Regions from separate parts of the Janthinobacterium sp. SUN120 genome, predicted to be linked through region 1. Evidence: predicted binding sites of a transcription regulator. Region 1 holds the regulator's gene; each other region holds the start of a gene.
What was found. The regulator sigma-54, encoded in region 1, starts transcription at its own class of promoters, with help from an activator protein. The targets are predictions, from matches to a motif close to TGGCANGNAANCTGCTTT.

Region 1 (9,607 bases):
GCTGCCCAGCCTGGTGCAGACCCTGCTCGACGAAGGTACACCGCAACTGGCCGTCGCCGTCGATGCGCGCAGCGCCGAGTCGCTGACCAGCCTGCCGCACAATGTGGCCCTGCTGCGCGACCAGGGGCACGACGTCAAGGTCATGTTCCTGACAGCCACCACGCATTCGCTGGTGGCCCGCTTCTCGGAAACACGGCGCAGCCATCCGCTGTCGCACGAATTGCGTCCGAACCAGAATCCGGCCAGCCGCCGCACCCTGATCGAGTGCATTTCGGAAGAGCGCGAACGCCTGTCGACCATCGAACAGCTGGGCCATGTGATCGACACGTCGGAACTGAGCGCCAACAAGCTGCGTGCCTGGATCAAGGATATCGTCGCCTCCGAACGCGCGCCGCTGACCCTGTTCTTCGAATCGTTCGCCTTCAAGCTGGGCGTGCCGCTGGATGCCGATTTCGTCTTCGACGTGCGGGCCTTGCCGAATCCCTATTACGACCTGGCCTTGCGCCCCCTCGATGGACGCGACGCACCCGTGATCGCCTTCCTCGACGCGCAGCCCAGCGCGCTGGAACTGCTGGCCGACATCCGCGCCTTCATCGAGAAATGGTTGCCATCATTCAAGTCCGACAACCGCAGCTACCTGACGGTAGCCCTCGGCTGCACGGGCGGCCAGCACCGCTCCGTGTACATGGCGGAGCGGCTGGCGCAATATTTCGGACCCAACGAGCGCGTGGTTCTACGCCACCGCGAGCGCAGCTAGTTAATCGAGGTGGCGCAGCGGATGCGCCGCAGCCGGCCAGACGGGCGCAAAGAAGCGCGCCACCATGGCCGCGTCGACTTCGTCCAGGCTGGCGGGATTCCAGCGGGGGGCATTGTCCTTGTCGACCACCAGCGCGCGCACGCCCTCGAGCACTTCGCCATGTTCGAAATTGTGGCGCACGACTGTGCGCTCCAGGCGCAGGCAATCGGCCACGCCCAGGTGGGCGCCCCGCTGCAGCAACTCCAGGGTCACCGACATCATCAAGGGCGAACGCAGGCGCATGGCCGCCAGCGCCTTGGTGGCGAACGCACTGTCGTCCTGCGCCAGCGAAGCCATGATGGCCGCCACCGAACCCGCGCTGAAATGGCGGTCCAGCGCCGCGCGCGCCGTGGCCAGGGGAGAAACGCCTGCCTCGGCCTGGAATGGTGCCGCCAGCGCCTTGATGGCCACAGGCAAGGCCTCGCCCGGCGTCGATTCAAACAGGTCCAGCAGCGCCCCCATCTGCGCTTCGGGCAGGTAGACATCGGCCAGGCCCGTGTACAGGGCGTCGGCCGCGTTGATCGTCAAGCCCGTCAAGCCCAGGTACAGGCCCAGCTGGCCGGCCAGGCGGGACAGGAAATAACTGCCGCCCACGTCCGGAAACAGGCCGATATTGACTTCCGGCATGGCCATGCGCGTGCGGCCCGTCACGATGCGCAAGCGGTTGCCTGGCCCGGCTTGCGCCACACCCATGCCGCCGCCCATCACCACGCCATCCATCACGGCGATATACGGTTTCGGGTAGAAATGAATTAAATGATTTAAAGCATATTCTTCCGTAAAGAAATCTTCCAGCAGGGCGCTGCCGCCTTGCGGCGTGGCCAGACCCGCATCGTAAAAGAAACGGATGTCGCCACCGGCGCACAGGGCCTTATCGCTGCTGGAGCGGATCACGACGGCGTCCACCTGCGGATCGTCGCGCCAGGCCAGCAGGGCCGCGCTCAGGGCGCGCACCATCTCCAGCGACAGGGAATTCAAGGCTTTCGGACGGTCGAGCACGATGTGCCCGGTGCGGTTGCGGATGGAAGTCTGGACGAAGTCGCTCATGGCAGGCTAGAAAGAAGTGAAAGTGCGAATATTCTAATACCTGCGCGGGGAACATTGCGTTCCGCTGGGCGCAAAAAAGGGCGCAATGTGCGCCCTTAGTTGATCACAACTGCTGGAAGCGGGTGGCCTTAGACGGCGACGACGGCTTCTTCCTCGGAGTTGTCTGGCAGATGCTTGATCGCCTCTTTACCGTGCCCTTGCACTTTGGTTTTGTATTTCATCACTTGCCTATCGAGCTTGTCGATCAGGGTATCGATCGCGGCGTACAGGTCGTGCGCCAAGCTTTCCACATAGACAGTCTTGCCGCTCAAACGCAGGTTGACTTCAGCCTTTTGACGTTTTTCTTTCTCTTTGAGGTTATCCACGGTCAGAATCACGGCGATATCGATGACTTGATCGAAATGACGTTTCACGCGCTCCAGCTTCGTTTGTACGTATTCACGGATGGCTGGTGTCACTTCGAGATGATGTCCGCTGATGGTGAGATTCATACACACTCCTAAAGATGATCGGGTTCGTGCGGTCCATCCTATCCGGCCCGCAGAGGAACCGAAAAAAACTTACAAACACTTACGCAGGCTCACTGGCGGAATTTTTAATGCTTCCCGGTATTTGGCAACAGTACGTCGCGCAATCACCATGCCTTGTTCCCCCAGCATGTCCGCAATCTTACTGTCGGATAAAGGATTTTTAGGGTCTTCTGCTCCTGTCAGTTGCACGATCAATGCCCGTATCGCCGTCGATGACGCTTCGCCCCCCGCTTCGGTGGCGACGTGGCTACCAAAGAAATATTTCAACTCGAACATGCCGTGCGGGGTCAGCATGTACTTTTGAGTTGTTACCCGCGAGATAGTACTCTCGTGTAAACCCAGTGTATCAGCTATTTCACGGAGCACAAGGGGGCGCATGGCAACGGCCCCATGCGAGAAAAAGTTCTTTTGTCTTTCTACTATCGCCTGCGCCACACGCAGGATCGTGTCGAAGCGCTGGCGCATATTCTTGATCAGCCACTTGGCTTCCTGCAACTGTGCGCCCATGGCGCCCTCCCCCTTGCCCTGCTTGAGCAAGTTGGCGTACATGGCGTTGACGCGCAGGCGCGGCATGACGTCGTTGTTCAGGGTGACTTGCCAGCCATTGCGCGCGCGCTTGACGACGACGTCGGGCACCACGTAATCGGAGACGTCCGAGGCGAACACGGCGCCCGGATGCGGATTGCACTGGCGAATCACCGTCTGCGCTTCGCGCAAGTCTTCATCGTCGCAATCGAGGGCTTTTTTCAGCTTGTTGAAATCGCGCTGGGCAAACCAGGCCAGGTGCTTTTCCACGATCACGAGGGCCATGCGCCGCGTCACCATGGCGATGTGCGGCAAGCGCTTGATTTGCAGGGCCAGGCATTCGGACGCGTTGCGCGCGCCCACGCCCGGCGGATCGAAACTTTGCAGCAGCGACAAGGCCGTGCGCATCTCGTCGGCGTCGATTTCCAGCTCTTCCGGCAGGCGCGCCAGGATGTCGTCGAGCGACTCTTCCAGGTAGCCATTGTCGTCGAGCGCGTCGATGATCAGCTCGACCAGCGCGCGGTCGCGCAATTCGAGCACCGTCACGCGCATCTGCTCCATCAGGTGTTCGCGCAGCGTGCAGTGATGAGCCTCCAATTGCGGACGCGAATCTTCGTCGTCGGGCGCCTTGCCCCGGCTCGCCTCGCTCCAGTCGCTGTCGCCGCCATCCGCGGCGGCCGGGCTGTCGCCACCCTCGCCGTCAAACGCTTCCGCTTCGGCCGGCGCTGCGGGCGCCTCCTGGCCTGGTGGCTGGGGCGGCCCTTCGGCCGGTGCGGCCGTGGAGCTCAAGGCCCCGTCGGACAGCAGGCGCAGCGAACGGTCGAGCGGATCGTCGAGGCGTTCGAGCAAGGGATTGTCCGTCAGCAATTGCTCTAATTCCTGGTGCAATTCCAGGGTAGACAATTGCAACAGGCGTATCGATTGCTGCAACTGCGGCGTCAGTGCCAGGTGCTGCGAAGTGCGCAGCTGCAATGATTGTTTCATTGGCTTACATGCGGAAGTGTTCGCCCAGATAGACCCGGCGTACCGACTCGTTCGCAATGATGTCGTCGGGGCGTCCCGACGCCAGCACCGAGCCCTGGTTGATGATGTAGGCGCGGTCGCAAATACCCAGCGTCTCACGCACATTATGATCGGTAATCAGCACGCCGATATTGCGCTCCTTCAAGAAACGCACGATGCGCTGGATCTCGATCACGGCGATCGGATCGACGCCGGCGAACGGCTCGTCGAGCAGCACGAAACGGGGATCGGTGGCCAGCGCGCGGGCGATTTCCACGCGGCGGCGTTCGCCACCGGACAGGGACAGCGCCTGGTTCTCGCGCAGCTTTTCAATCTGCAGGTCGGCCAGCAATTTATCCAGCCGTTCCTCGATCTCGGCCTTCGTCAGCGGACGGCCTTCGACGGTCTGGATTTCCAGCACGGCGCGGATATTGTCTTCCACCGTCAGCTTGCGGAAGACGGACGCTTCCTGCGGCAGGTAGGACAGGCCCATCTGTGCGCGGCGGTGGATCGGCAGGCTGGAGATATCCACGCCGCTGATATCGATGCTGCCGCCATCGGACGGCACCAGGCCGACGATCATGTAGAACGAGGTGGTCTTGCCGGCGCCGTTCGGGCCCAGCAAGCCCACCACTTCGCCGCATTCGACTTGCAGCGAGACATCATGCACGACTTGCCGCTTGCCATAGGTTTTTTGCAGCCCGCGAACGATCAGGGTGCTGCCGCAACGTGTATTTTCCATTATTTCTTTCCTGGCGCGGGCGTGGCCGGCGCTTTCTCCGCTGCCGGCGCCTTGGTCTTCGGCTGGATCACCATGCGCACGCTGCCGCCATCGGCGGTGCTGGTGCCGCTGTTGGAATTTTCCATCGCAAATTCTTCCTTGCGGCTGTCATACGAGATGAAGGCGCCGTTGGCCACATCGGTGACTTTCGCCCCTTCCAGGCGCGTCAGCTTGGCTCTGGAAAACAGTTTCACCACTTCCGTCTTGTTGTCGTATTCCACGCGCTCCGCTTCGCCTTCGACCCACAGGTCGCCCGCGCCATCGCGCTTCTGGCGGAAGGTCGCGAGCTTGCCGGGATCGGCCCAGAAGGTGATGAACTGGTAGCCTTGCGGGTCTTCCGTGATCAGGGCCCGGCCCGCCTTCATGGTCAGGGTACCCTTGACCAGCACGACGTCACCCGTCAGGGTGCGCACCTGCTTGATGTCATCGACGTGGCCGCTGCGTGCCGTGATGACGGCTTCCTTCTCGGAATCGGCCTTCTCGGCATGCGCCACGCCCATGATGGCCAGCGAAAATACGGTCAACAGCAAGATGTTCTTCATAATATGGTTTCCTTGTTTCATTCTGTCATTTTGCCGCCGCGGCCGGGCGCGGTTTCGGCGGGAGGACCATGCGCAGCGCATTCTGCACTTCCACGACGCCGGTGGCGTTATTCGCCTTCATGCCGACGCCATTGATGCGCGAGGCGCCCGTCAGGATATCGACAGGCACATCCGTTTCCATTCTTTCCTCGTCCGGGAACACCGTCAGCGCTTCCGTCTTGACCGTCAGGTTCTGCGCCTTCGGACTGGCCACGCGGTCGATCACGACCTTGCGGTGCAGTTGCAGCCGGGTATTATCCTGGTCGATATGCGCCAGTTCCGCATTCATGTTCATCGGCGGCATGCCTGGCGTGAGCTTGCGCACGAAGGGCTGGTCGATATCGGACGAGTCGTCCAGCGGATAATGCGTGAGCTTGGTGCCCGACACGATATAGCTGGGCTTGCCCGTCAAATCCATGCGCACCAGGCTGAAATTGGTGATGAAATAGTCAGGTTCATCCAGATGCTTGCTGGCCGTAATGTCCTGGCCATTCTTGTTCATCACCTCGAGCAGCCAAAAGCTGCCCAGCGCGACGACAACCGCGCCCAGCACGGTAAAAATCATGCGCCAGCGATGGGCGCCTCCTGGCTTACGCATAGGGCTTCACTCTTTCAAAGGTCACTGGCGAGGCGGCGCGCCTCACTCCAGGAACGGCGCCATGACGCGCGCATAGTTGTCCTGGGCGCGCAGCAGGAATTCGCAGATCTCGCGCACCGCGCCGCGACCGCCGCCGGCCTGCGTCACATGGTGCGCCAGGCCCTGCGCCTCCGGACGCCCGCCCGGCACGCTGACGGCAAAGCCCACGCGTTTCAGGATGGGCGCGTCGATGACGTCGTCGCCGATATAGCCGCATTGCTCTTCCGTCAAGCCCGTCAGCGCCAGCAATTCGCGAAACGGCGTCAGCTTGTCGTGGCCGCCCTGGTGCACATGGGTAATGCCCAGGTCTTGCGCGCGGCGCGCCGTGATGGCCGAGCGGCGCGCGCTGATGATGGCCGTCTGCACGCCCGATTCCTGCAGCAGCTTGATGCCCAGGCCATCATACACATTAAACGTTTTCATCATCTCGCCGTCCGGGCCGAAATGCAGGCTGCCGTCGGTGAGCACGCCATCGACGTCAAAGATCATCAGTTTGACCTTGGCCGCCCGCGCCAGGTTGTCCGCCACGCTGTCCATCAGATCACCTTCGCTTGCGTCAGATCATGGATATGCAGCGCGCCCACCAGCTTGCCGTCGGCATCGACGACCAGCATCTGGTTGATGCGGAACTGCTCCATCACGGCCACGGCGTCGACGGCCAGGCGTTCGGGCGCGATGCTGCGCGGCTGCGCATGCATGACGTCGCGGATCGCCACTTGCGTGAAATCCTGCACGCGCTCGAACATGCGGCGCAGATCGCCATCCGTAAACACGCCCACGGGGCGGTTGTCCGCGTCGACGACGGCCGTCATGCCCATGCCTTTCTTCGTCATTTCCTCCAGCGCCTGCAGCAAGGAAGCGTCCACGGGCACCTTGGGTACGCGTTCGCCGCTGCGCATGACGTCATGCACGTGCGTGAGCAAACGGCGGCCCAGGGCGCCGCCCGGATGCGAGCGGGCGAAATCTTCTTCCTTGAAGCCGCGCAAGTCGAGCAAGGCCACGGCGATCGCGTCGCCCAGGGCCAGGGTGACGGTGGTGCTGGCCGTCGGCGCCAGGTTCAGCGGACAGGCTTCTTTCTCAACAGAAATATCCAGGTGCACGTCGGCCAGCTGGGCCAGGCTCGAATTGGGCTTGCCCGTCATGGAAATCAGCACGCCGCCCATGCGCTTGACGACGGGCATGATGGCCATCAGTTCCGATGATTCGCCGGAGTACGATATGGCAATAAAAGCATCGTCCGAGGTGACCATGCCCAGGTCGCCATGGGCCGCTTCGGCCGGATGCACGAACAGGGCCGGCGTGCCGGTGGAAGCGAGGGTGGCGGCAATCTTGCGCGCGATGTGACCGGACTTGCCGATGCCGGAGACGACGACTCTTCCCTTGCATTGCAGCAACATCGCCACGGCGCGGCCGACGCTGTCGTCCGTGGCCAGGCGCGCATGCAGCGCAACGATGGCGTCGGACTCGATCTGCAAGGTGGTGCGGGCCAGCGCGACAGCGCGCTCGGTCGTCGCTTGCATGTCAATTCGATCAAAAGCTTTCAGCATTGTTTTTTCATGGGTTACACTCATGCCCAAAGTATAAACGAATTAGGAAAGCAAAAAACTTGCCAGTCACAACAAACAACGATTTCCATTGACCGTACCGGGCAACCCATGTTTTCCTCGCTTGAACTGACCCTGATGTTACTCGGCAGCGCCGTGCTGGGCGTGGTCGCTTTCAGAATGTTGCATTTGCCGCCCATGCTGGGCTACCTGGCCGTCGGCATCGTCATCGGCCCCCACGCGCTGGGCCTGGCGGCGGAAAACGAGGCCAGCCACACCCTGGCCGAATTCGGCGTCGTCTTCCTGATGTTTTCCATCGGGCTAGAATTTTCTCTTCCCAAGTTCCTCGCCATGCGGCGCATCGTCTTCGGCCTCGGCATGGCGCAGGTGGTCACCACCATCATCGCCACCGTCGTCTTCGGCTGGTTTGTCGCCCGTTACCTGTCCGCCTACATCCACCTGAGCTGGCAAGCCGCCTTCGCCCTGGGCGGCGCGCTGGCCATGTCGTCGACGGCCATCGTCTCGAAAATGCTCACGGAGCGGCTGGAACTGGAAAGCGAACACGGCCGTAAGATCATCGGCATCCTGCTGTTCCAGGACCTGGCCGTCGTGCCCCTGCTGATCCTGATTCCCGCCCTCACCCGCGATTCGGACAACCTGGCCGAAACCCTGGCCTGGGCCGGCGGCAAGGCCCTGGTCGTGCTCATTTTGCTGCTGTTCATCGGCCAGAAGATGGTGCGCGGCTGGCTGACCATCGTCGCCAAGCGCCGCTCGCAGGAATTGTTCATGCTCAACCTGCTGCTGATTACCCTGGGGGCGGCGTGGATCACGGAACGGGCAGGATTGTCGCTGGCCCTGGGGGCCTTTGTTGCCGGCATGCTCATTTCCGAGACGGAATTCAAGCACCAGGTGGAAGAGGATATCAAGCCCTTCCGCGACGTGCTGCTGGGCCTATTCTTCATCACCGTCGGCATGCTGCTCAATATCCGCGTGGTGCTCGACAACTGGTGGCTGGTGCTGCTCTTGCTGTGCGGGCCCGTGCTGCTGAAATTCGCCCTGATCGCGGGCCTGGCCCGGCTGTTCGGCTCCAGCAACGGCGTTGCCTTGCGCACAGGGCTGGGCCTGGCGCAGGCGGGCGAATTCGGCTTCGTGCTGCTGAACCTGGCCGGCGGCATCAAATTGATGGACCCGTTCGTCGTGCAGGTGGTGCTGGCGTCGATGGTGCTGTCGATGCTGGTGGCGCCCTTCCTCATCGCCAAGTCCGACGCCATCGTCATGAAACTGGCGGCCAACGACTGGATGATGCAATCCTTGGCGTTGACGAAGATCGCCACGCGCACCATGGCGTCGCAGAAACACGTGCTGATTGCCGGCTTCGGCCGCAGCGGGCAAAGCCTGGCCACCCTGCTGGCGGAAGAAAAGATCGAATACCACGCGCTGGACCTGGACCCGGAACGGGTGCAGGAAGCGCAGCTGGCCGGCGCCCACGTGTCGTATGGCGACGCGGGCAGGCGCGAAAGCCTGGTGGCGGCCGGCATCTACCGGGCCAGCGCCGTGGTAATCACGTACGCCAACACGCCTTCGGCACTGAAATTATTGCATTTACTCAACGAAATGGCGCCGACCTTGCCCGTCATCGTGCGCAGCCACGACGATACCGACCTCGACCAGCTAAAGAACGCGGGCGCGGCCGAAGTGGTGCCGGAATTGATGGAAGGCAGCCTGATGCTCGCTTCGCACGCACTGATCATGATGGGCGTGCCCCTGCGCCGCGTGGTGCACCGCGTGCAGGCCGCGCGCGAGGAGCGCTATGCCTCGCTGCGCGGCTATTTCCACGGTTCCAGCGACGCGGGCGACGATGCCGAGCTGGAACGCCTGCATACGGTCACCGTCAGCGACGGCGCGCACTGCGTGGACTTGCCCTTGAGTGCGATCGACGTGGCCGGCTGCGGCGCGTTTGTCACGGCCATCCGCCGCGGCCGCGGCCGCCTCGACGTCACCCCCGAGACGCAGCTGGCCAGCGGCGACGTGGTGGTGCTGCGCGGCACGGCCGACGCCGTGGCCAAAGCAGAAGCATTGCTATTTAAATAACTATTCTGACGGTGCCTGCCAGCTGATGACCTTGTTGCGGCCATCGGCCTTGGCCTGGTACAGGGCCTGGTCG
Region 2 (9,607 bases), on a different contig from region 1:
CAGAAGCCAGCCATGACCCTGTCCGACATCTGCGCGCAGATCGCGCGCATGGACGGCGCCTTCCTCGCTTCGTGCCTGGTGCACATCACGCCGAACTTCGGCGTGCTGGCGGCGGCCGACGACCCGGCGCACAAGGTCGACATGCAGCCCGAGCACATGGACCGCATCCTGGCCGTGGCGCGCCAGCACTACGATTACATCGTGCTCGACGTGGGACGCCAGATCGATGCGCTGTCGCTGCGCGCGCTCGACAACGCCGACGCCATCTATCCGGTGCTGCAGCTGGCCTTGCCCGACATCCGCGACGGGCGCCGCCTGCTCGATATCTTCCGTTCGCTCGGCTATCCGGGCGAGCGCTTGCGCCTGATCGTCAACCGCTATGAAAAGGGCGGGCGCCTGCGCCTGGCGGACCTGGAGCAGGCGCTGGGCGCGGAAGTGGTGCACACGGTGCCCAACGATTACATCGCCGCCACCGATTCCGTCAACCAGGGCATTCCGCTGCTGCAGCTGTCGCGCACCAGCGCCGTGGCGCGCAGCCTGGCCGAACTGGTGGAACTGGTGACGGCGCGCCGCGTGACGGAAAGCCGCGGCCTGTTCGACCGCCTGTTCAGCCGCAGCGAGGCTTAGGACGGGGATGGATGTCAAGGCTCCCGCCGGGAGCCATCATGGGAGCCGAGATGACTTTACGCGAACGCCTGGCGGCGAATGAAACGGTGCGCCCCGCCACGAATGGACAAGGGGCGCTGGCGCTGCACGCCTACCAGGAACTGAAAAAGACCATGCACCAGACGATACTCGACCGTATCGACCTGGAGCGCCTGAAACGCCTGACGGCCGAACAGTTCAAGCACGAGCTGGCGCTGCTGGTGCAGCGCGTGATCGAGGAAGAGCGCATCGTCCTGAACCAGCACGAGCGGCATAGCCTGGTGCTCGACATCCAGCACGAGATGCTGGGCTTCGGCCCGCTGGAACCGTTGCTGGCCGATGCCAGCGTGTCCGATATCCTCGTCAATACCTGCGACAAGGTGTATGTGGAGCGGGGCGGGCGGCTGCAGTTGACGGACGTGACCTTCCACGACAATGCGCACCTGATGAAGATCATCGAAAAGATCGTCTCGCGCGTGGGACGGCGGGTCGACGAATCGAGCCCGATGGTCGACGCGCGCCTGCCGGACGGCTCGCGTGTGAACGCCATCATTCCGCCGCTGGCCGTCGATGGCCCGATCCTGTCTATCCGGCGCTTTGCCGTGCAGCCTTTGAGCATCGCCAATCTGCTCGACTATAAAAGCCTGACGCCGCCCATGGTGCAGGTGCTGCAGGCGCTGGGGCAGGCCAAGGTCAACATCCTGATCTCGGGCGGCACGGGCAGCGGCAAGACGACCCTGCTCAACGTGCTGTCCGGCTTCATTCCTGGCAGCGAGCGCATCGTCACCATCGAGGATGCGGCCGAACTGGCGCTGCGCCAGCCGCACGTGGTGCGCCTGGAAACGCGCCCGCCGAATATCGAGGGCAAGGGAGAAGTGAGCCAGCGCGCGCTGGTGCGCAACGCGCTGCGCATGCGGCCCGACCGCATCATCCTGGGCGAGGTGCGCGGCGCCGAGGCGCTCGACATGCTGCAGGCGATGAACACGGGGCATGAGGGTTCGCTGGCGACCATCCACTCGAACACGGCGCGCGACGCGCTGGCGCGGCTGGAAAACATGGTCGGCATGGCCAGCGTGAACCTGACGCCGCGCGCCACGCGCCAGCAGATCTGTTCGGCCGTGACGGTGGTGATGCAAGTGTCGCGCCTGACGGACGGCGCGCGCAAGCTGGTCAGCCTGCAGGAAGTGACGGGCATGGAGGGCGACATCATCGCCATGCATGAAATCTTCCGCTTCGAGCAGACGGGCGTCGATGCCGCAGGCAAGGTGCTGGGCCACTTTTGCGCCACCGGCGTGCGGCCCCGTTTCACGGAACGCTTGCGCATGTTCGGCGCGCCGGTGCCCGATACGGTGTTTGATCCCGACCGCATCTACGAATAAAGGAAGCATCATGGACCTGGTGTTCTACGGCTTTGCCGTGCTGCTGTTCGCCGCCTGCATCCTGATGGTGGAAGGCGCCTGGCTGTGGTGGGCGGGCACGCACGGCAGCGCGGCGCGGCGCATCAACCGGCGCTTGCGGCTGATGGCGGCGCGCGGCGAGGCCGGCGGCGAGCGGGTTTCCATCCTCAAGCAGCGCCGCTATGCGCGCTCGCCTGGCCTGGAGCGCTGGCTGCGGCGCCTGCCGCAGGCGGCAAAGCTCGACCACCTGCTGCTGCAATCGGGCTTGTCCTGGTCGGTGGCGCAGTTCCTGGGCGGCGCGGGCGGCTTGCTGCTGCTGGCGCTGCTGTGGCTGGCCATCTGGCCCATGCCGCTGCCGGGCGCCTTGCTGCTGCTGGGCGTGGCGGGCGGCGGGCCGTGCATGGTCGTGCTGCGCGCGCGCGCGGCGCGGCTGAAAAAGATCGAGGCGCAATTGCCGGAAGCGGCCGATTTCCTGGCCCGCGCGCTGCGCGCCGGGCACTCGTTTTCGAACGTGCTGCAGATGGTGGGCGATGAGCTCAATGAGCCGATCAGCGGCGAATTCAAGATGGCGCACGAAGAGATCAATTACGGCGTGCCGATGAACGAGGCGCTGCAAAACCTGGCCGCGCGCATTCCGCTGACGGATTTGCGCTACCTCGTCATTGCCGTGCTGGTGCAGCGCGAATCGGGCGGTAATCTGGCCGAAGTGCTGGTCAGCATCGCGCGCATCATCCGCGCCCGTCTGAAGCTGCTGGGGCAGGTGCGCGTGCTGTCGGCCGAGGGGCGCATGTCGGCCTGGGTGCTGGGGCTGATGCCGGTGGTGATGATCGGCGTAATGGCGCTGGTCAACCCGCAATACATCAGCCTGCTGTGGACGGATCCCAGCGGCATCAAGCTGCTGTGGTATGCGGCCGGCATGGTGGCGCTGGGTGTCGTCTGGATGCGCAACGTCATCCGCATCCGCATCTAAGAGATCGCCTGAAAAAAAGTCCATGGCGTTGTTGCGTCGCCTTGTCGTACTGTCGTACTGCCTTCGGCGACACGCCTAGCCCTGAACGTTTTGTCAGTCGATCAATCGGAGGAAATGCCATGACTGGCCCGCAACTGCTGTTCCTGTTGATCGTCTTCGCCGTGGTGGTGGCGCTGGCCCTGCTGGCGTGGCTGATCTTCTTTCCCGGCGCCTTGCGCCAGCGCCTGTTCGGTGCCATGGCGCCGGCCGCCAGCGAGGCGGTGGCCGACACGGGCTGGGTGGAGCGCGTGGCGCGCGTGGCGCAGCCGTTCAGCAAGCTGTCGCTGCCGGAAGAGGGCTGGGAGCGCTCGCCGCTGCGCACGCGCTTCATGAACGCGGGCTGGCGCCAGGCCAGCGCGCCGGGCCTGTACTTCGCCGCGAAGACCGTGCTGGCCCTGCTGTTCCCCACCGTGCTGGGGCTGTATGCGGCCAGCGCCATGGCGGCGCAGCTGCGCAGCGTGCTGCTGTTGCTGCTGTGCGTCAGCGCCACCGTCGGCTATTACCTGCCGAACCTGGTGCTGGCCAGCACGGCCAAGCGGCGCCAGCGCGACATCTTCGAAAACATCCCCGACGCGCTCGACTTGCTGACCGTGTGCGTGGAAGCGGGCCTGAGCCTGGAGCGCGCGCTGGTGAAGGTGTCGGGCGAAATCCACATCAAAAGCGTGGTGCTGGCGCAGGAATTGCAACTGGTGCTGATGGAAATGCGCGCCGGCTTTTCCAAGGAAAAGGCGCTGCGCAACCTGGCCTTGCGCAGCGGCGTGGAAGATGTCGACACCCTCGTCGCCATGCTGATCCAGTCGGAACGCTTCGGCACCAGCATGGGCGATTCGCTGCGCGTGCACTCGGAAAACCTGCGCGGCAAGCGCAGCCTGCTGGCCGAGGAGGCTGCCGCGAAGATCGCCTTGAAACTGCTGTTCCCGCTGATCTTTTGCGTCTTTCCCACCCTCATGCTGGTGCTCATGGGGCCGGCCGTGATCGAAGTCTATCGCGTGCTCGTGCCGGCCATGGCCAACCGCTGAAAGGAGCTACCATGCGCTTGACGATTTCCCGCCTGGCCACCGCCTGCGCCTGCCTGGGCTTGGCCGCCTGTACCACGCCGCCGGCCCACGCGCCGCTGCCGCAGTGGCCGGACGCCGATGCCGCCTATGCGGCGGGGCGCCAGCATTTCGAGCGGGGGGACTTGCCGGCCGCGCAAGCGGCCTATGCGCAAGCCTTGCGCGCCGCGCCGCGCCATGTGAATGCGCGCAACGGCCTGGCCGTGCTGTACGCGCAGCGGGGCGAGCACGACGCGGCGATCGCCCAATGGCTGGCCCTGACGCAGGAAGCCGGTGCGCCGCAGCCGCAACAGGCGTATCTGTTCAGCAATCTCGGTCGCGCCTACTATTTGCGCGGGCGCGATGCGCAAGCGTTGACTGCGCTGGAACAGGCGTGTCTGCTCGATCCGCTCAATGCGCTGGCCTGGCAGCACCTGGCGCAAGTGCTCGAACGGCTGGGACAGCACGCGCGCGCGGCCGTCATGCGGCGCCAGGCGCAGAGCCTGCAGGAACATGATTTACGGAGCGACATGGCCGTCTTGCGCAACGCGGCGCCGCCGCCGGGCGCGCCCGCGGCCGCGGCCGCGCCGCTGCCGGATGCGCCCGCCATGGCGCGCATCGAGATCACGCAAGGCGACGGCATGGCCCGCTTGCAGCGCGTGCCGGCCGCCGTGCGCAGCGTGCCCGCTGTCACGGCCGGGCGGTCCATGCCGGCTCCTGTCTCGCCCCGCCCGCGCCTGGAAATTGTGAATGGCAACGGCGTGCCTGGCCTGGCCGCCGCCCTGGCGCGCAGCTTGGCCGGCGCTCCCGTGCAAGTGGTGCGCCTGGCCAATGAAACCGGCTTCCAGGTGGCGCGCACGCGCGTCGAGTACCGGCCCGCGCAGGAGCAGGCGGCGCGCCAGCTGGCGCGCCAGTTGGGAACGCAGGTGCAAACCCAAGTAGAAACCCAGGCCGGCGACTGCCCCGCCAGCGAGCTGCGCCTGGTACTGGGGCGCGATTTGAGCGATCCGGCCATGCTGCACCGTTACTATGTGCAGCAATTGCAGCTGGCGCGCCAGGCGCTGGCACGGCTCGGTTAAAACGTCTTGAGCGGCATAGAAAAACGCGGCGCCTTGGCGGGCGCCGCGTGTTTTTCATGCTGCGGATGATTACGGCTGGCGGCGCCGCGTAAAAGCCAGGGCCGCCAATCCCATGCCCAGCAGGAACAGCGTGCCCGGCTCCGGTACCGCAAGCGGCGGATCGATGACGACGATATCGGTGCGCGTGGACTTGGAAAAATTCAGGGTGTAACTGCCGGCCGGCAGGGCGAAATTCGAGGTCAGGGAAAACATCGCGAAGCCATTCGTGAAGGCGCGCCCCGTGGCGGGGTCGTTGGTGCCGGCCGTCATGTTCAGGCTGAACGGGTCGAGGCTGCCGGCGCCATGGTTGCCATTGATGTCGCTGCCATTGTTGGCATCGCCATCGGGCGCGAACTGGAAGATCACGCCATCGGCGTTCGCGTGCGACAGGCAGCCGGCGGGGCTGGAACTGTTGCACGAGATATTGAAGATATCCATGATCGACACGTTCGACTTGTCGCCCATGGTCGTCACGCTGGTGCGCAGGTCGCGCCGTCCCATGAAGCTGAAGGTGATGAAGCCGGCGCTCGACAGGGTCAGGTTGACGGAGCCGGTCAGCGTGTCGCCGGCCGTGGCCGTGGCGGCGCCGATCGTGTTGCGCTGTGCTTCCGCCACGGCGCTCACGCTGGCGCCGCCATTGAGCATGTTGCCGAAGGCATGCGCATCGCCGCGGGCAAATTCCAGGGTGGAACTGGGGCTGGGCGCGTAGTGGTTTTGCGGCAAGCCGCTGCAGCCGCCGCCCGAGCACACTTGCAGCACGTCGGCGTTGGCGGCCGGGCCCGTATTGACGGCGCGCGGATTGACGGCTACGCCGCCTTCGAAAAAAGCGCTGTCGCTGGCATTGCGGTTGGCGCCGGCCAGCGACAGCGCACCGGCGCTGGTGGTGATGCGGAAATTGTTCAACTCATTGACGGCCAGGCCGTACGCGCCGGCCTGTGCCTGGCCGCTGGCCAGCAGGCTCGCCGCCGCCAGTGCGCCCAGCCAGCCCAGGGTCTTGCTTCGTGTGTGATCAACGTTCATCGCAGCCTCTTGTCGTGGTCAGTCTCGGAAAATCCGGGGGACAAAGAATCCAGAATGACTTGCCTGGATTCATCTCGTAGACAGGGATAAGCAGCTTGCGTGCCACACAAAAATATCACAAGAAATCAAGTGCTTGCGCAAAGCGGACTGAGCTGGATGAAGTGAAGTGTAAGAAAGGCCGACGCCGCTTGGCGGGCGCCGTCGGCCCGCCTCAGGTGCCCCGGTGATAGCCCAGGTGGCCGCCCGAATTGCGTGCGCAACCGCAACCGATGCGCGCCACTTCCTCGCCTTCCGTCAATTTCCAGTTGGTAATCGTCGTGTGGTTCCAGTCGATGTCGCTTTTCTTGACAGGTTTGACCGTCAAGATGCGTGCTTCCGCATCCGTGTACTCCATCAGCTCTTCGTCGTCGGCGATGTCGAAATGGCGGTGGATCAGGGAAATGCCGAAGCGGTCGAGCGCGCCGTAGCGTTGCAGCACGTCGCGCAGCTCGCGAAAGCAGGCGAGATCGTCGGGCAGCAGCGGATTGACGGCGGAAATATCGGCGACGGGTTGCCATTGCATGGCGTGGATGTTCAGGCTGTGCATGATAGGCTCCTGTGCCCCATGATGATAGGCCCAGGCTGCCGGAGGGGCGCCGGCACGCCTGGCGAAATGCCCATCGTGGACGCAAAGCCGCTGCGGCGCTTGCGCCGTATCAAAGGTGCGGCACATCGCCTCTCGTCCGATCATTGCCCGGTAAAATAGGCCATGGCAAACAAAACCCCCACCTTCCCCGGCGCGCGCACGGGCCGCGGCCAGGTCCTGGCCGTGCTGCTGTCGAACCGCGACCAGTCCGGCGCCGAACCGCTGCAAGGCCGCGTCTCGCTGGCCGCCATCGTCAAGGCATTGAAACGCAAATACCACTGGCCGATCGAAACGCACAGTTTTCCCGCCAACACGCAGGATGGCCGCGCCAGCTGGGCGACCGTCTACAGCTTGCCGGACAAGGTCATCGAGACCGCGCTGGAGGCCGGCGGCCGGGAGTGGCTGGAGAGCCGGGGAGCGGCCGGACGGCGCTGAGCGCGCCGCTCGCTTTACTCGATCCTTTTACTCGATCCCTTTATTCGAGCCGGAAGCCGACCTTCAGCGTGACCTGGAAGTGCGCCACCTTGCCATCGACGATATGGCCGCGCGAATCGGTCACTTCATACCAGTCCATGTGCTTGACCGTCAGCGCCGCCTTGGCAATGGCATCGCGTATCGCCTGATCGCTGCTCTCGGTCGACGTGCCGACCAGTTCGATCAGCTTGTAAGTGTGTGCGGACATGATATTTCCCCAGGTAGGCAAGCCAGACATCGGGAGCCTGCTTTGCGCAAGCACGTGCTCATCTTGCGCCTAAATGTGCGGGACGTCATGGCGCGGTGCAGCAATGCATCAGCCTGGATGACGATGCGTGTCCGTGTTCCGGATGGCTTCCGCAGGCGTGGGAAAAGAAAAAAGGGCTACCAGCCGAAGCGGGTAACCCTTTGATTTACTGCTGAATTCTGGTGCCGACTGCCGGTTTCGAACTGGCCACCTGATGATTACAAATCAACTGCTCTACCAAATGAGCTAAGTCGGCAAAAACTGCGCGTTGCGAATTATACGCTATTTAATGCGTGTCAGGGTCGGACGGCCGCCTTTTTTTGGTGGCTCGTCGTCGCCGGGCGTGGCGCTGTCGCGTTGTTCGGGGGAGCCGGTCGGCACGGACGACAGGGTGGGACCGCTGGCGGCGGGGGCGAGCACGGGCGGCGGGACGTCGGCGGAGGCGGGGCTGTCCGTCGGTTGCGCATCCGGATCATCGTTGCCCAGCACGGGCTCGAAGGCCATGCCCTGGCCGTTTTCGTTGGCGTAGATGGCCATCACGTTGTCGACCGGCACGTAGATTTCGCGCGAGACGCCGCCAAAGCGGGCGTGGAAGCGGATGGCGTCGTTGTCCATCTTCAGGCCGCTGGTGGCGCCGAAGCTGATGTTGAGCACGATTTCGCCCTTTTTCACGTATTCCATCGGTACCGTGGTGCGCGAATCGACTTTGACCGCGAGATAAGGCGTGTAGCCGCTGTCGGTGCACCACTCGTAGATGGCGCGCAGCATATAAGGTTTGGTTGAGATTTCAGACATGGTAGGCACGGTGAGGCGGGAGCGCCCCCGTCAGCATGAGGCGGGCGCACCGGTAGTTCAAAAGACTGGGACAGCGCAAAAAGCAACTTTAACATATGCCCCAAGATATCCCGGCAGGCGCGGCCTGCCGGGATTATCTTTAGCGGCGCATGACTTTTTCGGAAGGGGTCAATGCCTCGATGTACGCAGGACGCGAGAAGATGCGTTCGGCGTATTTCATCAGCGGTGCGGCCGTCTTCGACAGTTCGATGCCGTAGTGGTCCAGGCGCCACAGCAGCGGCGCGACAGCCACGTCGAGCATCGAGAATTCGTCGCCCAGCATGTACTTGTTTTTCAGGAACAGCGGCGCCAGGGTCGTCAGGCGGTCGCGGATTTCCGCGCGTGCCTTGTCGTGGGCCTTGTCGTTGCTCTTGGCGCGTTCGCTTTCCAGCACGTGCACGTGCACGAACAGTTCTTTTTCGAAATTGAACAGCATCAGGCGCGCGCGGGCGCGCATCAGCGGATCGGCCGGCATCAGTTGCGGATGCGGGAAGCGCTCATCGATGTACTCGTTGATGATGTTCGATTCATACAGGATCAGTTCGCGTTCGACCAGGATAGGCACCTGGCCATACGGATTCATGGTCGAAATGTCTTCCGGTTTGTTGAACAGGTCGACGTCGCGCACTTCGAAGTCCATGCCTTTTTCAAACAGGACCAGGCGGCAGCGTTGCGAAAATGGGCAGGTTGTACCCGAATAGAGAACCATCATTTTTTATAGTTCCTTAGAAACAAAGGGGGTGAAGCCGCGAACGGCTCACCCCAGGTCGCTTGTCCACTCATGCGGACAACGCAGAAACAGGCATAAACCGGCCTATGGCCGGCGCCTCACTTATTTGACTTCCTTCCAGAACGACGCGTTAAGGCGCCATGCCAGCAGAGCAAAGACCGACAGGAACAGCAGCACCCACACGCCCAGGCGCTTGCGTGTTTGCTGTGCCGGTTCGGCCATCCACTCCATGTAGCCGACCAGGTCGGCTACCGCATTGTCATACTCGATCTTGTTCAACGTACCTGGCTTGACCTGCTCGAAGCCGGCAAATTTGTGGATCTTCTTGCCAGCTTCGTGCGGATCATTCTCTTCCACGAACTTGGCAGACTGGACACCTTGCAATTCCCATAATACATGCGGCATGGCAACATTCGGCACGACCATGTTGTTCCAGCCGGTCGGACGAGTGTCGTCTTTATAGAACGTACGCAG
Region 3 (9,607 bases), on a different contig from region 1:
ATGGCAAAAATGGGCCAGATGCGCGAACGGCGCTTCTTCGGCGGGCTCGCCGGCGGCGGCGCCTCGGCAGCTGGATCAGAGGGGGGCCGCTCTTGCGCGGCCAGATTGACGCCTGTGTCTTTCATGGGATGCTGGGGTAAGGTTGGGTTTGGACGGCGCGGGAAATGCGGCAGCGATACCGCTCCGCGCGGGATAAGACGAGGGCCAGCCAGGGCCGGTCACAACAAAGCTTGCTTAACATGATGTCCATACCGGTAAATCGAAAAAACACGCTACTGCACAGGCAGGCGACCCCGCGTTTGACGCGCAAGGCCCCTGTTCACCATTCCACCACATCGGCATGAAAACGACTGACGAGCGCGCACAAAAATCTTGCTTCATTGAAGATTTTCGCAAAAAAACAACGTCTTGGAATGTACGCTTGCGTACATAGATGCACGGCGGGCTGGACGCCGGCAAAAAAGCCGCCGGCGCCGGGCTGGCTGCATGTCAGATGGTGGTGTATTCCGCCTGCAAGGTATCGAGTGCGGCGCACATCTGCGCGAAGGCGGCCGCCGCTTGCGCCGGCTCGCCCTTGACGCCCAGTTCGATATGCCGGCGCGTCTGCGCGTCGCCCACGCTGGGTAAGCTGAAAACCTTAATCAACGGAAACTCCGCTTCCAGCCGCACCATCAGCGGCGTCAGCAGGGATTCGGCCGTTTCGTACACGAGCAAGGCATGTTCCGCATGCGGCACCTGGTTGAACAAATGGGGGTAATGCGTGTCCAGCACCCATTCGATCATGGGCCAGGACATGATGGGAAAGCCCGGCACGAAGTAATGCTCGCGCACGGCAAAGCCGGCAATCTTGTTGTACGGGTTCGGAATCAGCTCGGCGCCTTCGACAAATTCCGCCATTTTCAGGCGGTGCAGGTTTTCCGGCGAGTTCAGATCGGCCGGCACGCCCGCCTCTTCTCCCATTTCCGTGATGCGCTGCTGGATATTGATCTTGCCCTGCGGATGCAGCACCAGCGGCAAGCCCAGCGCATCGGCCGCCGCCTGGCGCGTATGGTCGTCCGGCGTGGCGCCGATGCCGCCAAAGCTGAAGACGATGTCGCCGCTGGCAAAGCTGCGCTTGAGCAAGGCCACCAGGCGGGCAGGCTCGTCGCCCACGTATTCCGCCCAGCTCAGCTGCAATCCCCGCGCCTTGAGCATTTGCACCACTTTCGGGAAATGCTGGTCCGTGCGCTTGCCCGACAGGATTTCGTCGCCGATGATGATCAATCCGATAGCCATGAAGCTTCCTCGTAGAATTCGATAAAAATACTCAAGCGTCCGCCGGCGCCACGTCGGTCATGCCGCGTACGCCCCGCAACCGCGACAGTGCTTCCAGGCAGTAATACTGGAACCACAGCCCCGTAAAGATGAAGATCAGCACATACAGCCAGATGGCGAACGCCGCCAGGAAGGGGAAGAACACCACCGACATCGCGCCGCCCATCCACAGCAAGCCCGGCACGGCGCCGGCCGCGCCCGAGACCATGCCGATGGCCAGCAGGGGCCAGCGCTGCGTGCGCATGATGGCGTGGCGCTCGTCCACGCTGGCGTAATCGGCCATGGCGTCGTACGCCATCACGCGGTAGGTCAGCCAGCCCCACAGCACGGCTTGCCCCGCCAGGGCGGCCGGCGGAAACGCGTACAGGGGCAGCAGGATGACCCAGGCGACGATAAAGAGTAAAAACGTGGCCAGCGAAGTACCGACGCTGCCCAGCAGGCTGCCGCCATGCTTCTTTTCCAGTTGCGGAAAGTGCCGCCCGCCGATATGGCGGCCGATGGCCGGCATGGCGAACAGGCCCATGAAGATCAGCGCCGTCAAGATCATCAGCGGCAGCAGCATGAACATGGCGATCAGCGGCACGATCACGGCTTTCAGCACGCCCAGGCCGAAGGTGGTCAGCACCTGGCCGCTGGTGCGGAAGAAATCGTACTGCGTGAACAACGCATGCAGGCTGTCGATCAGCGGCTGCAAGCCCACGTACAGCAAGCCGCCCCACAGCACCAGCGACAGGATGAACGGCGCTACGCTCAGCAGCAGTATCCTGCCATGCAATTGCGACAGGAAAGCACGGCCATACGAATTCAACACATTACGCATCAACGGCGTCCTTTTCGTTTAATTCTTGCAAATTCCACCATGCGACGCAGGCCCAGCCATTGCTGCTGCCAGAAACCGCGGCCATAGTTGCGCCCCGGCCGGCCGACACCGTTGCTGTCGATGCGGGCCAGTTGGTCGCGCACGCCCGTGCGCGCATAGCCCGCCGAGAAATTCGCGGTGCCCAGCAGCATATCCCAAATCGGCAAGACCACGCCGAAGTTGCAACCACCCATGCTGCCCTTGCCTTTCGACTCGTGCCCCACGCCGATCGCGTGATGCGTGCGGTGGAAACGGGGCGAGATCAAGAGCCGCTCGCCGATGCGGCCGAAGTGTATCCTCACATTTGCGTGCTGCAAGCTTTGCAAAATGCGCGAAATCGACACCAGCAGCACGTATTGGCCCGGCGGCACGCCGATGCCGAGCGCCACCAGCGCCATCACCACGTCGCGCAGGAAGTCATCGAGCAAGTGATTGCGGTCATCGCTCCACAAGTTCATGTTTTGCTGGCTGTGATGCAGGCTGTGCAAGCCCCACCACCAGCCGAAATGGTGCGAGGCCCGGTGGTAGCAATAATCGACGAAGTCCAGTATCACAAAATAAATGATAAAACTGAGCAAGGGGCTGATGCCGGGCAACAGCGATTCCAGGTTCAATGGATGAATATTGTCGAAGCGCAAGGCGCCCGCCAATGCATCCATCAGCGGATCGAGCGTGAAGAACACCACGACGGAAAACAGGCCGATGCGGTGCAGCACCGTATAGATAAAATCGTTCCAGCGGGCGCGCGGGTCCGTCATCTTTTGCGCGGGAATCAAGGCTTCGAGCGGACGCAGCACGAGAAACAGCAGCACCAGTTCGCACAGGCCGATCAGCAGCCACTCCGTGCCCTCGAACGCTTCTTCCGTGAATTCGCCAAAGCCCAGGTGATATACGAGCGGGTTCACCACCGTCTGGAACAGCCATCCTTGCGCCGCGCCAAAGGCGTCGACCACAGCATCGATGACGGGCGTAACGAAGCTGACGATGTCGGCGGCGATCATGGCTGGCCCTTCTTCTGCGCATAGGCAGGGTGCTCGCGCAGGGTGGCAAAGCAGAAACCTTTGTCTTGCAGGCCGGAAATCAAGGCGTCCAGGTTGGCCGGTGCCCATGCATCCTTGCGCGACCAGATGCCCATATGCGCAATGAAAATATCGCCGCTACGCAAGTTCGCCAGGGCTTTTTTCAGCAGCGTGGCGTTTGGATACTTATCGCTGGGTAATTCATCGCCCGAATAGCCGGCCGGCGCCCAGCCCGCGTGCTGGTAGCCGCAGGAGCTGCCGGCCGCCAGGGTGCGCGGCGACGTGTAGCCGCCCGGCGCGCGCCAGAACGGGTCGAGCTTGCGCCCGGTCAGCTCCTGGAAGCGCGTATCGACGCGGCGCAATTCCTCGCAGAACTGCTGATCCGTGATGGAGGCCAGCTTGCCGCCATCCTTGCCGAACTGGGGCTTGACCTGGATCAAGCCGTTGGGCAGATCCTTCTTCCAGTACACGTGGTCAAACGTATGCGTGCCGAACGCATGGCCTTCGGCCACGCGGGCTTTCCAGTACGGCGCCCACGAGGCATCGAGCGAATAGTCGCCCCGCGTCGTCTTTTCATTGGCCAGGAAGAAGGTTGCCTTCACATGGCGTTTGTTCAGCACGTCGGCGATCAGCTGCGCTTGCGACTGGCTACCCGTGTCGAAGGTCATGTAGATGGTGCCCTTGCAGGCGGCCGGCGCTGGCGATGCAACTGGAGATGCGACTGGGGCAACAGGTACGGCGGCAGGTGCGGCGGCATGCGCGGGCGACAGCATGGCGCTGGCGCACAGCAGCATGGCGGGCGCGTGGCCCGCGAAAATGAAGCGTTTCATCATCACCTGCTCATCACATGCGCGGCGAGTGGGTGGCGAAGTACACGCCATGGGGCGAGCGGCCCACCGGGATGGTCTTGATCACTTTGCGCGTGGTCAAGTCGATCACGGCCACTTTCTTGATCCAGCGCAACGTTACCCACATGGTCTTGCCGTCCGGCGTGATTTCCATGCAATCGGGGCCGCCCGGCACATTGATGGTGCCCACGTTTTCCAGGGTTTGCTGGTCGATGATGTTGATCGTGTTCGACACGCGGTTCGAGACGAACGTCATGCGGTTGTCGCCCAGCGCGCGGAAATTGTGCGTGCCGGCGCCTGCCTTGATGCGTTTGACGGTCTTTTGCGTGCGCCAGTCGATCACTTCCACGTAATCGCTGCCCATAATGCCCACCAGCAAATGCTTGCCATCGGGCGTCATCGTGATGCCGGCTGGCGCCGGACCGACAGGCATGGTCCATTTCACCGTTTGCGTGGCCAGGTCGATGGCGCTGACCTGGTTGCTGCCCTGCTGCGTAATGAAAGCCATGGTGCTGTCGGCCGTGAACGCCATGTGGCTGGGCAATTTTGGCAGCGGGATGCGCTTGGCCAGGGTCAGGTTCTTGCCGTCGTAGCGGTACAGGTCGATGCGGTCCAGGCGCAAGGAGTTCGAGATGAACCATTTCTGGTCCGGCGAAAAGCCGATCTGGTACGGGTCGAGGATGTTGCTGATGCGGCGCTGGATCTGGCCCGACACGGGGTCGAGGAAAATCAGCTCGTTGCCAACGGAACTGGCGACGATCAGCGACTTGCCGTCCGGCGTTTCCATCAGATGGTGCGGTTCCTTGCCGACGGCAAAGGTGGACAGGGGAGCATAGGTTTTCTGGTCCAGCAGTTGCACCGTAGCATCACGGGAATTGAGCACCACCACCACTTCGGCTTGCGCCGTCGATATTGCGGAAACCAGGCACAGCGAGGAAAAAACAAGGCGGCGTAGACTGCGGAACATGGCAAAAATCACTGTTAAATACAAAACATGCATTTTACGTGGAACACTGTATTTATTGTGTGAAATCCCCCCTTAAATGCTGCCGGCAGCCACACATCGCCGTAATTTCCGTTTTTTCCCCGTGCCAGGCCTGGAATGGCGCTTTGCAACTCATTGCTCTACAATCTGAAGCTTTCATCGCCTACACAAGGATAATCATGACCACCACCACTACCGCTTCCGGCCTGCAATACATCGACACCACCGTTGGCGAAGGCGCTGAAGCGCAAGCCGGCAACAATGTTGTCGTGCATTACACGGGCTGGCTGCAAAACGACGACGGCAGCGCCGGCGCGAAATTTGACTCGAGCAAGGACCGCAACGATCCATTCGAATTCCCGCTGGGCGCCGGCCGCGTCATTCAAGGCTGGGACGAAGGCGTGCAAGGCATGAAAGTGGGCGGCAAGCGCCAGCTGATCATCCCGGCAGCACTGGGCTATGGCGCACGCGGCGCCGGCGGCGTGATTCCTCCGAACGCCACCCTGATTTTCGACGTCGAACTGCTGGGCGTATAAGCACCGACTCCGCAGCGCTCAAGCGACTGTACCGACGCCGCCCCTGTTCACGCAGCGGCGGCGTTTTTGTTTTGAGTGTGTCCTCTAATGCACGGCGCGCTTTTTTCACTATGATGTCAGGCACTGCAGCACGCACGGTGGCCACTCCGCCGGGCCTGCCGCACTTTTCCAGCGATTCCATCAGCACACAGGAGCCATCATGAGTTTACAAGAGCAATTCGAACAAGCGCAGCTCGATTCCAAGACCCTGTCCGAGCGTCCGGACAATATGACCTTGTTGAAAATCTACGCCTTGTTCAAGCAAGCGTCGAGCGGCGACGCCACGGGCGAGCGTCCTGGCATGACCGACTTCGTCAACCGCGCCAAGTTCGACGCCTGGGCGGCCCTGGCCGGCACCTCGAAGGAAGAGGCGCAACAGCAATACATCGACTTGATCGAAGACTTGAAGGATTAAACCTGAAAACGCCTGTTTTGCAGAGAAATAGGCCGAAAACGGCTGAAAACTCACCAAAAACCACAAAAACAGGCTGAAAATGCAAAAGTGGCTACCAAATCGGTAGCCACTTTTTTTACGCCTATCTCAGCCGCAAACTTACTTTTTCGCCGCCGCCAGCGCTTGCGCGATCCAGCCGTCAAACGTCTGCTGATGGAACTTGATCCAGCCAGCCGTGTGGCGCGCGATATCGGCTTGCGTGTTTTCACCGCGGCGCATGCGCTCGTTCTGCGCATTGATGTCCGCCACGGGCAATTGCATCACTTCGAACAGCTTGGCCGCGGCCGGATTCTTCTCCGCCCAAGCCTTGTTGGACACGATGCGCGCCGTGTTGACGGCAAAGCCGTAGTCGCTGCCATCGTCGAGGCGGGTATTCACCTTGTCCGGATTAGCCGAGAACGGCACTTTCAGCCAGACCACGTCCTTGCCCGGCACCAGCACGCCGCTGACCCAGTACGGCGTCCACGTGTAGTACAAAATTGGTTCGCCGCGCTTGTAACGGCCCAGGGTGTCGGCGATCAGGGCCGCATAGCTGCCCTGCACGTGCGTCACCGTCTTGCGCAATTTATACGCATCCATGTGGTTCTCGATCAGCGCTTCGCAGCCCCAGCCTGGGTTGCAACCGGTCAAGTCGGCCTTGCCATCGCCATCATGGTCGAACAGCTTGGCCAGGTTGGGATCGCGCAACTGGTCGATATTCGTGATGTTGTACTTTTCCGCCGTCGCCTTGTCGATCAGATAACCTTGCGCGGCAGGCCCCGCATACTGGCCCGTGCGCGACAGCTTGGCGTCGCCGCCCGCATTGTTATAGAAATCCTTGTGCATCGGGTCCCAGTGCACGGCCATGAAGGTGGCGTCACCGTTGGCAATGGCGATATGCGCCGTCGGATATTCCACTTCCTTGATCGACTGCACGTCGTAGCCCAGCTTTTCCAGGGCCTTGTCGACCAGCATGGTCTGGAAGGTTTCTTCCGCGATCGAACTTTGCAGCGGTTGCACCTTGACGCCCTTGCCGGGCAGCGCATCGGCAGCGGCGGCCGGCGTCTGCGCCATGGCCAGGCTGGTGGTCAGGGCCATGGCGGCGATCGCCAGGGCGGAAAACAGCTGGAACTTGCGTTGCGATTTTTGCGTCACTTTAAAATTGTCGATTTGATGCATGTGTATCCTTTATTGTGCGTTGGCCAGCGTTACTTGCTGTTCAACATTATTTTTCTCCGCATTGCCGCGCACCAGGCGCAGCACGAAACCGGCTGGACCCGTCTGGTACCAGTGGCGCACGCCGCGGCGTGGCTGGCCCATCGCTTGCGTCAAGCGGTCCAGGGTGATGGCCAGCAACACGATGCCCAGGCCGCCCACGGTGGCCAGACCCATGTCCAGGCGGCCGATGCCGCGCAATACCATCTGGCCCAGGCCGCCCACGGCGATCATCGAGGCGATCACGACCATCGACAGCGACAGCATCAGCGACTGGTTGATACCGGCCATGATCGATGGCATGGCCAGCGGAAATTGCACGCGGGTCAGCAACTGCCACGGCGAGGCGCCATAGGCGCGGGCCGCTTCGATCAGGTCGGGACGTACCTGGCGGATGCCGAGGTTGGTCAGACGTACCAGCGGCGGCAGGGCAAAGATGATCGTCACGATCACGCCAGGCGCATTACCGATACCAAACAGCATCACCACGGGCACCAGGTAGACGAAGGCGGGCGTCGTCTGCATGGCGTCCAGCAGGGGGCGCAGGATATTCTGCGCGCGGTCGCTGCTGGCAAGGAAAATGCCCAACGGCAAGCCGATGGCCAGGCAGAACGCCAGCGACGTCAAGACCAGCGACAGGGTCGTCATGGCTTCCGGCCAGATGCCCAGCATCGACACCAGCAGCAGCGCCAGCACGGTGCCGACGGCCAGGGTGCGGCTGGTAAATTGCCATGCCAGCAAGCCGATGATGGCGATCACCGTCAGCGACGGGGCGGCCAGCAGCACGCCTTCCACGCCGGACAGCACGCTGTCGATCGGCGCGCGCACGGCCTGGAAGAAGGGACGGAAATGCGCGACGACCCAGCCCAGGCCCTGGTTGATCCAGCTTTCCAGCGGCAGCGAGCCGTCGAAAATCTGCGTCAGGTGAAAGCCGGACGCATGTTCCGGCTGCACGGCAGGCGCGGCGGCGTCCAGCCAGGCGGTGCTGGCGTCGGTAGGCGGCGTCAGCGCCCAGGGATTGATTTGGGCGGCCTGTTCAACAACGGGTTCTACTGTGGAAACGGTGCTTGGATTCATGCTTGTCCTTTCTGTTGTTGTTCGGCTATGGCTGGCGTGTCACGGTCGAGGAACTTCAGCAAGGTTGTCTTGCTGATGGCGCCGCGGAAGCTGCCGTCATTGGCCACCACAGGGACGGCGTAAGGCAGTTGCGCCACCTGGCCGAACAGGCCGGCGACTGGCTCATCTGCATTGATGGTCTGCACGTCGGGCAGATAGGCATGCGCCAGGCCCAGCGGACCGACATGGCCGTCGAGCGCACTGCGCAGCGAATCGGCCGAGACGACGCCGAGAAACTTGCGCTGCGGATTGACGACGTAGGCAAACGCGCGATCCTGCTCTTCCAGCATCGACAGCGCGGCGCGCGAGCCGCGGCTCGGCGACTCGGACACGACGATCTGGCTCTTGCGGGCGATATCGCTGGCCTTGAAGACGGCCGCCGCATCGACGCCGCGCACGAAGTTGCGCACGTAATCGTTGGCAGGTTTACGCAGGATTTCTTCCGGCGTGCCCACTTGCACCACGTGGCCGTCTTTCATGATGGCAACGCGGTCGCCGATACGCATGGCTTCGTCGAGGTCATGCGAAATGAAGACGATGGTGCGGCGCTTGATTTGCTGCAAGCGCAGCAGTTCCGATTGCATTTCCGTACGGATAATCGGATCGAGCGCGGAAAACGCTTCATCCATCAACAGAATCGATGGATCGCATGCCAGCGCACGGGCCAGGCCCACGCGCTGCTGCATGCCGCCCGACAATTCGTCGGGATAGCTGGCGCCGTAGCCGTCCAGGCCCACTTGTTCCAGCGCTTGCTGGGCCAGCGCATGGCGCTCGGCCTTGGGCATGCCGGCCAGTTCCATGCCGAAGGCAGTGTTGTCGAGCACGGTAATTTGCGGCAGCAGCGCGAACGACTGGAACACCATGCTGATGTCCTTGCGGCGCAGGGCGCGCAGTTGGGCATCCGGCAAGGTATTGATGTCGTTGCCGTCGATCAGGATGCGGCCGGCGGTCGGCTCGATCAGGCGGTTCAGCATGCGCACCAGGGTCGATTTGCCCGAACCGGACAGGCCCATGATGACGAAGATCTCGCCCGCTTCAATGGTAAAGGTGGCGTCGAAAACGCCGATGGTGCAGTCGGTCTGGGCCAGGATATCCTGCTTGCTGGCGCCCTGATGGACGAGTTCAAGTGCTTCTTCTGGCTTGTCGCCGAACACTTTGAACACATGGTCGATAATGATTTGTTTTGCCACGATGTGGTTCTCCCTCGATTTGACGAATGGAATGAAACCCAGCAAGCTGCCAG

Region 2: the regulator sigma-54 is predicted to act here: its motif matches at 6,311-6,328, upstream of O0879_RS20975 (PEP-CTERM sorting domain-containing protein).
Region 3: the regulator sigma-54 is predicted to act here: its motif matches at 5,034-5,051, upstream of O0879_RS18475 (beta-propeller fold lactonase family protein).

What each region holds. Positions count from the first base shown of each region.
Region 1 is NZ_JAPUBW010000006.1:189,698-199,304, forward strand. It holds gene rapZ (RNase adapter RapZ) at 1-757, shown strand, start outside; gene O0879_RS25325 (enoyl-CoA hydratase/isomerase family protein) at 758-1,843, opposite strand; gene raiA (ribosome-associated translation inhibitor RaiA) at 1,972-2,334, opposite strand; gene O0879_RS25335 (RNA polymerase factor sigma-54) at 2,404-3,882, opposite strand; gene lptB (LPS export ABC transporter ATP-binding protein) at 3,887-4,642, opposite strand; gene lptA (lipopolysaccharide transport periplasmic protein LptA) at 4,642-5,223, opposite strand; gene lptC (LPS export ABC transporter periplasmic protein LptC) at 5,249-5,860, opposite strand; gene O0879_RS25355 (HAD hydrolase family protein) at 5,903-6,436, opposite strand; gene O0879_RS25360 (KpsF/GutQ family sugar-phosphate isomerase) at 6,436-7,446, opposite strand; gene O0879_RS25365 (monovalent cation:proton antiporter family protein) at 7,555-9,534, shown strand; gene O0879_RS25370 (DUF484 family protein) at 9,535-9,607, opposite strand, start outside.
Region 2 is NZ_JAPUBW010000004.1:77,880-87,486, reverse strand. It holds gene O0879_RS21000 (AAA family ATPase) at 1-627, shown strand, start outside; gene O0879_RS20995 (CpaF family protein) at 678-2,024, shown strand; gene O0879_RS20990 (type II secretion system F family protein) at 2,035-3,012, shown strand; gene O0879_RS20985 (type II secretion system F family protein) at 3,132-4,070, shown strand; gene O0879_RS20980 (LytR C-terminal domain-containing protein) at 4,082-5,164, shown strand; gene O0879_RS20975 (PEP-CTERM sorting domain-containing protein) at 5,234-6,223, opposite strand; gene O0879_RS20970 (hypothetical protein) at 6,435-6,809, opposite strand; gene O0879_RS20965 (hypothetical protein) at 6,972-7,283, shown strand; gene O0879_RS20960 (dodecin) at 7,324-7,530, opposite strand; tRNA gene O0879_RS20955 (tRNA-Thr) at 7,750-7,825, opposite strand; gene O0879_RS20950 (ClpXP protease specificity-enhancing factor) at 7,852-8,364, opposite strand; gene O0879_RS20945 (glutathione S-transferase N-terminal domain-containing protein) at 8,504-9,115, opposite strand; gene O0879_RS20940 (cytochrome c1) at 9,236-9,607, opposite strand, start outside.
Region 3 is NZ_JAPUBW010000003.1:110,336-119,942, reverse strand. It holds gene O0879_RS18500 (transglycosylase domain-containing protein) at 1-125, opposite strand, end outside; gene O0879_RS18495 (molybdopterin-binding protein) at 490-1,275, opposite strand; gene O0879_RS18490 (EI24 domain-containing protein) at 1,307-2,134, opposite strand; gene O0879_RS18485 (sterol desaturase family protein) at 2,134-3,174, opposite strand; gene O0879_RS18480 (polysaccharide deacetylase family protein) at 3,171-4,025, opposite strand; gene O0879_RS18475 (beta-propeller fold lactonase family protein) at 4,036-5,007, opposite strand; gene O0879_RS18470 (FKBP-type peptidyl-prolyl cis-trans isomerase) at 5,205-5,561, shown strand; gene O0879_RS18465 (acyl-CoA-binding protein) at 5,761-6,015, shown strand; gene proX (glycine betaine/L-proline ABC transporter substrate-binding protein ProX) at 6,154-7,212, opposite strand; gene proW (glycine betaine/L-proline ABC transporter permease ProW) at 7,222-8,325, opposite strand; gene proV (glycine betaine/L-proline ABC transporter ATP-binding protein ProV) at 8,322-9,554, opposite strand.